3 regions of the Nocardiopsis sp. LDBS1602 genome follow, and region 2 is predicted to be linked to each of the others. Evidence: riboswitches for the same ligand, from Rfam matches in the RefSeq annotation. Region 2 holds a riboswitch; each other region holds the start of a gene.
What was found. A riboswitch is a leader RNA that binds a small molecule or an ion and turns the genes downstream of it on or off. The one in region 2 is predicted to bind S-adenosylmethionine.

Region 1: it holds a riboswitch for S-adenosylmethionine, as region 2 does, so the genes downstream of both, U9J66_RS05940 (TIGR04028 family ABC transporter substrate-binding protein) here and thrC (threonine synthase) in region 2, are expected to answer to the same signal.
Region 3: it holds a riboswitch for S-adenosylmethionine, as region 2 does, so the genes downstream of both, U9J66_RS06920 (aminotransferase class V-fold PLP-dependent enzyme) here and thrC (threonine synthase) in region 2, are expected to answer to the same signal.

The regions. Positions count from the first base shown of each region.
Region 1 is NZ_JAYLVW010000001.1:1,306,067-1,308,323, forward strand. It holds gene U9J66_RS05940 (TIGR04028 family ABC transporter substrate-binding protein) at 1-1,253, opposite strand, end outside; SAM riboswitch class IV at 1,333-1,445, opposite strand; gene U9J66_RS05945 (endo alpha-1,4 polygalactosaminidase) at 1,546-2,257, opposite strand, start outside.
Region 2 is NZ_JAYLVW010000002.1:264,970-267,226, reverse strand. It holds gene U9J66_RS09295 (ubiquitin-like small modifier protein 1) at 1-74, opposite strand, end outside; gene thrC (threonine synthase) at 132-1,391, opposite strand; SAM riboswitch class I at 1,405-1,543, opposite strand; gene U9J66_RS09285 (alpha,alpha-trehalose-phosphate synthase (UDP-forming)) at 1,844-2,257, shown strand, end outside.
Region 3 is NZ_JAYLVW010000001.1:1,515,485-1,517,741, reverse strand. It holds gene U9J66_RS06930 (CaiB/BaiF CoA transferase family protein) at 1-541, opposite strand, end outside; gene U9J66_RS06925 (DUF3870 domain-containing protein) at 545-928, opposite strand; SAM riboswitch class IV at 1,144-1,258, shown strand; gene U9J66_RS06920 (aminotransferase class V-fold PLP-dependent enzyme) at 1,323-2,257, shown strand, end outside.

The sequences.
Region 1 (2,257 bases), on a different contig from region 2:
TCGACCCCGATCCCGGCCAGCTGCCGGCCGACCAACGTCAGGGTCTCGAAGGAGCGCGGCTGCGGGGCGGCCTCGTTGACCACCAGGGAGAGCCGTTCCCCGTCCTTCTCCCGGATCCCGTCGGATCCGACGGTCCAGCCGGCCTCCTCCAAGAGCTCCTCGGCGCGTTCGGGGTCGTACTCCAGGTACTCGGACTGGTCCGCGTAGCCCTGGGCGGTGCTACTGAGCGTGGAGGTCGCCGGCGGGTAGTGGTCCGTGTAGATCGTGTCCACGACCTCTTGGCGGTCGATCCCGGCCACCAGCGCCCGGCGCACCTTCAGGTCGGAGAGGATCTCGTTGCCGAACCGCAGGCTGAGACTGTTGTTCACCCCGTTGGTCTGCGGCGCGAGGATCTCGATACCGGCCGCCTCGACCCGCTCCTCGTCCTGGGCCTGGACGTAACGGGCGACGTGCGCCTGTCCTGAGGTCAGCGCCCCCACTCGGACACTGTCCTCGGGGGTGACGTTGATCCGGACCTCGTCCAGGTAGGGACGTCCCTGGTTCTCCCAGCTCTCCGGTGCCCAGGCATAGTCCTCGCGGGCGGTGAGGGTGAGACCGGTGCCCAGTTCCTCGTCGGAGACGACGAACGGGCCGGAGCCGATCACCTCGGTCGCGTTGCCGGGGCTGAAGCCCTCCTGGGCCAGTTCGAGGGTCTCGGCGGAGAGCAGGCCGGAGTTGATGGTGGAGGTGGCCTGGAGGAACCCGGGCGAGGGGGCGTCGAAGTGGAAGCGGACGGTGTTCTCGTCCAGGACCTCGCTGCTCTCGTAGTTGTTGATCGCCTCGGAGACGATGAGGGCGCGATCCTGATCGCCCAGCCCGTAGAGGTCGAAGTTGGCGGCGACGACCTCCGCGTCCAGCGGAGAGCCGTCCGAGAAGGTGACGTCGTCGCGCAGGGTGAAGGTGTACTCGGTGGCGTCCTCGTCGACCTCCCAATCGGTGGCGATCCAGGGCTCGAACTCCAGGGTCTCGGGGTCCTGGTGGACGAGTCGGTCGGCGATGTTGTTGACCAGTCCGCCGTTGGGGTAGAAGCCCGCCTCGGGCGGATAGAGGCTGTCGTGGGGTTGGTACTCCAGGTAGACGAGGGAGCCGCCCTGGACGGGTTCACCGTCGGCTCCGGCCCCGGAGGAGGCCGGGGATCCGCAGGCCGTGAGAAGGGCGAGTACGGCCGCGGTCGGCAGAAGCAGGGCACGTGACGGGATGGGAGCGTGGGACACGTTCTTCCTCTCGAAACCGACGGCCGGGATGCGGGCCCGTTGGAGTCACGGGTTCTCGCGGGGACGTCCCCGCCGCGTCGGATAGCACTTGCGCCCGACGGTCGCGGGCGCCTGGTCTTGCTCGGGAGCACCCCACCGCCGTACGAGGGTTGCTGTCCCGCCTGCCGAGCCAGACGGCGGGAGCTCTTGACCGGACAAAAACATATCATACAGGTAGGAAAACTCGATTTAAGGGACGAGTGACCCCCGCCACCCGAGGGCCGAGCCTCGGGAGAACGTGTTCACACGGCTCTCAGCAGGCCTCGAAGAGATGCTCCGGGTCGGAGGAGGGGACCAGCGCCGCGTCCCTCAACAGCACACGATCCGGACGTTCGGGATCAGCGCACACCACGTCGAAGTCGAGAGCGGCCTCCGCCAGTTCCTCGGGGTACTCCACCGCGAGCACGTTCCCCGAACCGTAGACCCCGATGTAGGCGCCGCACTCGTGCCACGCGGCGCAGGACTCGGTGACGGCGAGGTCGAACCCCACCTCGTCATGGCCGCGACCGGCCTCCTCCGCCGTGTTCTTCTGCGCCGCGGCCAGACCACGCCCATGGGCGACACCGACCAGGACCGAGGCCAGAGCCAGGTTGTCGTCGACCGTCAGAGCCTCGCCCGAACGCAGATACGAGTCGAGGTTGTCGAACTCGACGGCGTCGAACCCGGCGTCCGCGCACCGATCGATGGTCTCGGTGAGGATCTCGGCGATCCGCTCCCGGCGCTCGCCGGTGGAGGTGTCCAGGATCCGTTCGTCCGGCCACCCCGGGTCCACCACCGGCTCGCCACCCTCGTCCCGGAGCACCAGGTCGGGATCCTCCTCGAGCCAGCGGTCGAGCTCGTCCGGCTGGGTCTGGAAACCGTTGACATAACAGACCGAGTACAGGCCGGGGGCGGGCTCGGCGGTGCTGTCGCGCACCACCGTGGTGACCCCTTCGGGCGGCGGATAGGCGCCGCCCAATTGGTAG
Region 2 (2,257 bases):
CCCTCGGCGCTGACCTCGGAGGCGTCACCGGTGTAGGTGCGCAGGATGGTGGGGACGCGAACGCTGGCGCTCATGTGGTGGTTCTCCTGGTCTGTGAGTGCGGTGGCGAAAGGCGGGCGGGGAGGTGACCGTCAGGCCAGCCCGGCCTCGGTGAACGCCTTCAGCGAGGGCTTGATGGTGGCGGTGACGCCCGCGTCGACCGCGTTGAGGGTCTTGAGCCCGTCGCCGGTGTTGACGATGACGGTCTCCGCCTCGGTGTCGAGCTTCCCCTCACGGACCAGCTTGCGCAGGACGCCGGTGGTCACGCCGCCCGCGGTCTCGGCGAAGATGCCCTCGGTACGGGCGAGGAGCTTGATGGCGTCGACGATCTCGTCGTCGCCCACGTGCTCGATGGAGCCGCCGGTGCGCTGGGCGATGTCGAGGACGTAGGGCCCGTCCGCCGGGTTGCCGATGGCCAGCGACTTGGCGATCGTGTCCGGCTTGACCGGCTGGATGACGTCGTGGCCGCTCTCCCAGGCCTTGGCCACCGGGGAGCAGCCGGTGGCCTGGGCGCCGAAGACCTTGTAGGGGCGGTCCTCGACCAGGCCGACCTTGATCAGCTCTTGGAAGCCCTTGTCGATCTTGGTGAGCTGGGAGCCGGACGCGATCGGGATGACGATCTGGTCGGGCAGCCGCCAGCCGAGCTGTTCGGCGATCTCGTAGGCCAGCGTCTTGGAGCCCTCCGCGTAGTAGGGCCGCAGGTTGACGTTGGTGAAGCCCCAGCTCTCGCCGGCCGGGTCGCCGATGAGCTCGGAGCAGAAGCGGTTGACGTCGTCGTAGTTGCCGTCGATCGCGACGACCTTGCCGCCGTAGACCGCGGCCATGACGACCTTGCCCTCCTCGAGCCCCGCGGGGATGAACACGCAGGACTCGAAGCCGGCCCGGGCGGCGGCGGCGCCGACCGCTCCGGCGAGGTTGCCGGTGGAGGAGCAGGACAGGGTGGTGAACCCGAAGGTGCGGGCGGCCTCGACGGCGATCGCGACCACGCGGTCCTTGAAGGAGTGCGTGGGGTTGCCGGAGTCGTCCTTGACGTGCAGGGAGGAGAGGCCGAGTTCGGCGGCCAGACGGTCGGCGCGGACCAGGGGGGTCAGACCGGGGTTCATGTTCGGGAGCTCGGCCACGTTGTCGGGGACCGGCAGGAGGGAGCGGTAGCGCCAGATGTTCTTGGGGCCGCTCTCGATCTCCTCACGGGAGACGTTCCCGAAGTCGTAGGCGACCTCGAGGGGGCCGAAACAGAAGCTACAGGCGAAGATCGGCGAGAGCTCGTAGCGTTCGCCGCACTCCCGACAGGAGAGGGCGGTCCCCGGACCGAAGGCGCGGACGGCGGTGGGTTCAGTGGCGGCAATCGCCATGGCGAGGCGTCTCCCCTCATCTTTCCTGGTGGCCACCTTGACCCCAGGCCGGAGTTGGCACCTGCCTCGACCGGGACACGAACGCGTGTCCACATGACGAGATGGTTGCCGGGGCTTCGCAGGGCCGGTCCCTCCACCCCTCTGGATGAGCAATATGAAATTGTGGCTCTCTCCTCGGAGAACGCACCGCCACTGTAACGGACGTATCGCCCGGTTTTCCATCGAGGGTGACCCGTATTACACTCGCGTCTCATATTTCGATACAACTTGAGACGGCCTTGTCGGAGCGGGTTCCCGGCGTTCCCCGTGGTGCGACCGCGTCCCGAGGGACCTTGGCCGTGTTTGGATCCGGGGCCCGCAGGCGAGACCTACGGATGCGCCCCTCGTCCGGGCGCCCTTCCACGTGGACCCACCGTCCCACCATCCGCACGCGCTCCTGAGAGGACCAAGACGTGGACAAGGCACAGATCCTCATCGCCTCGAACCGAGGGCCGGTCTCCTTCTCCACCACGGCCGACGGCTCCCTGGAACACCGACGGGGAGGCGGCGGCCTGGTCTCGGGGATGATCTCGGTGGCCACCGGGATCGATTCCCTCTGGGTCTGCGCCGCCCTCTCGGACTCCGACCGGCGCGCCGCCGGTGAGGCCCCGGGGGCGCGGCTGGACCGTACTCACGACCTGGGCGGGATGAGCGTCCACATGTTGGACATCCCGGCGGACGTGCTCACCGGCGCCTACACCGACGTGTCCAACTCGACCCTGTGGTTCGTGCAGCACATGATGTACGACACCCCCAACAAGCCGTCCTTCGGTTCACGTTTCCGAGAACAGTGGGGGCACTACCGCGCCTACAACGAGGCCTTCGCC
Region 3 (2,257 bases), on a different contig from region 2:
GGCCCTCGGCCGGGCCGGTGGTCGCCATCAGACCGCTCTCGGCCTGCACGACGATGTCGAAACCCGGTCGACCGGTCGGTTCGTGCTCGGGGCCGAAACCGCTCACCGAGCAGTACACGACCGCGGGGTTGCGTTCGCTGATCCGCTCGTAGCCCAGGCCCAGACGGTCGATCACCCCCGGACGGAAGTTCTGGATGACCACGTCGGAGGAGGCGCACAGCTCCTGCACCGCGGCCAGACCCTCGGGGTCCTTCAGGTCCACGGCCAGGCTGCGCTTGTTCCGGTTGACGGACAGGAAGTAGGCGGCCTCGCCGGGGGAGTGCGCGGCCTCGTGCTCCTCGGTGGGCGCGGCGTAGGGCGGCCCCCAGGAACGGGTGTCGTCTCCTCGCCCGGGCTGTTCGATCTTGACGACCTCGGCGCCCATGTCCGCCAACAACATGGTCGCGTAGGGGCCGGCCAGGACCCGGGACAGATCGGCGATCCGGACCCCCGCCAGGGGCAGGGGCGCGTCGGTCGTGGAGGGTTCGGGACTGGTGGTCAAGGGTCACTCCTCGCCGTCGGGGGCAACGGGAAGCTGGTCGCCGTCCCGCAACTGGTAGTAGGTCTCCAGGCAGCGACGCAGGGCCGTCGTGAGCGCGGCGCCCGACTGGCCCGCGTACCGTGTCTGGACCCGATGGACGATCTCCGCGATGTCCTCGGTCACCGAGGCGCCCTCCACCAGGGCACGGAAGAAGTCCTTGGCCAGGTCGGTGAGCAGGGTGGTGTCCGCGGCGACGATGCGGCCGTCCGCGGAGTCCACCGCGAGCACGACACCGAGCCGCTGGTACTGGGAATGGCTCGCCACCGAGTCGGGAAGACGGGCGTAGCCGGAGATGAGCACAACCCTGGGGTTGCGGAAGAGCTGCTGAATACGGTCGTCGCCGTGCAACGGACACACCTCTCGTCTGCGGGCATGCGAAAACTCCGATGGACTGGAGTCTCGCGCCTGAAGGGCGGCCGGGGGAAACCGGACACCCGCGACGTGAGGGCAGTTCGGGAACAGTATGGCCCAGTGGCTCCTCCCGATGTCAAGCAGGGAGGTGTTCCAGACCACAGGAGAGCGCGGGTGCGCCCTCACCGAACGTTGTGTTACATTTCCGCACAGGTCACGAGTGCCAGCGTCAAGCCCCGGCTTGCTGGCCGGCAACCCTCCTTCCGCGGTGGGGTGCCCCGGGTGAGGACCAGGTCCCGACACGACCGTGTCAGACAAGCGCGGACCCCTGAGGCTGAGCCATGCGGAGCCATGCCCTGTGGGTCCCCCGACCCACAGAAGAGGTGCCCTCATGACCACTGTCATCCCGTTCGACCCCGCCCGTGCCGGCCGTACCGACGGAGTGCCCCACCCGGCCTCCCGCCCGGCCTCCGCCGACCGTTCGATCGTCACCGCGGACGGTGGTGTCCCCCTGATCACCGGCGAGCGCGTCGACTACGCCAACTTCGACTACGCGGCCAGCGCCCCCTGTCTGACCGCCGTCGCCGACGCCCTCTCCGCGGCCCTGCCGTTCTACGCCAGTGTGCACCGGGGCGCGGGTCACCACTCCCAGGTCAGCACCGAGGCCTACGAACGCTCCCGGCGCAGCGTCGCCCGCTTCCTGGGGGCACGCCCGGACACCGACGCCGTGGTCTTCGTCCGCGGCACCACCGACGCCCTCAACCTGCTGGCCCGCTCCGTCCCCGAGGGCTGCACCGTGGTGGTCTTCGAGTCCGAGCACCACGCGAGCCTGCTCCCCTGGGAGCACCCCGCGGCCCGCTCCGGCCGGGTGGTGCGGCTGCCGCTGCCCGAGAGCCCCGAGGCCGCCGTCGAGGCCGCGCGCGAGGCCCTGCGCGCGGCGCCGGAGGGACCCCGACTGCTGTGCGTGACGGCGGCCTCCAACGTCACCGGCGAGATCTGGCCGATCGCCGAGCTGGTGGCGGCCGCCCACGCCGAGGACGCCCGAGTGGTGGTCGACGCCGCCCAGTACGTGCCCCACCTGCCGTTCAGCCTCGCCGAGACCGGCGCCGACTACGTGGCGCTGTCCGGGCACAAGCTCTACGCCCCCTTCGGATCCGGGGTGCTGGCCGGACGTTCCGACTGGCTGAGCGAGGCCACCCCCTACCTGTCCGGCGGCGGCGCCACCCGGCGGGTGAGCGAGCACGACGTCCTCTGGAACGACCTGCCGGCCCGGCACGAGGCGGGCAGCCCCAACGTGCTGGGCGCCGTGGCGCTGGCCGCGGCCTG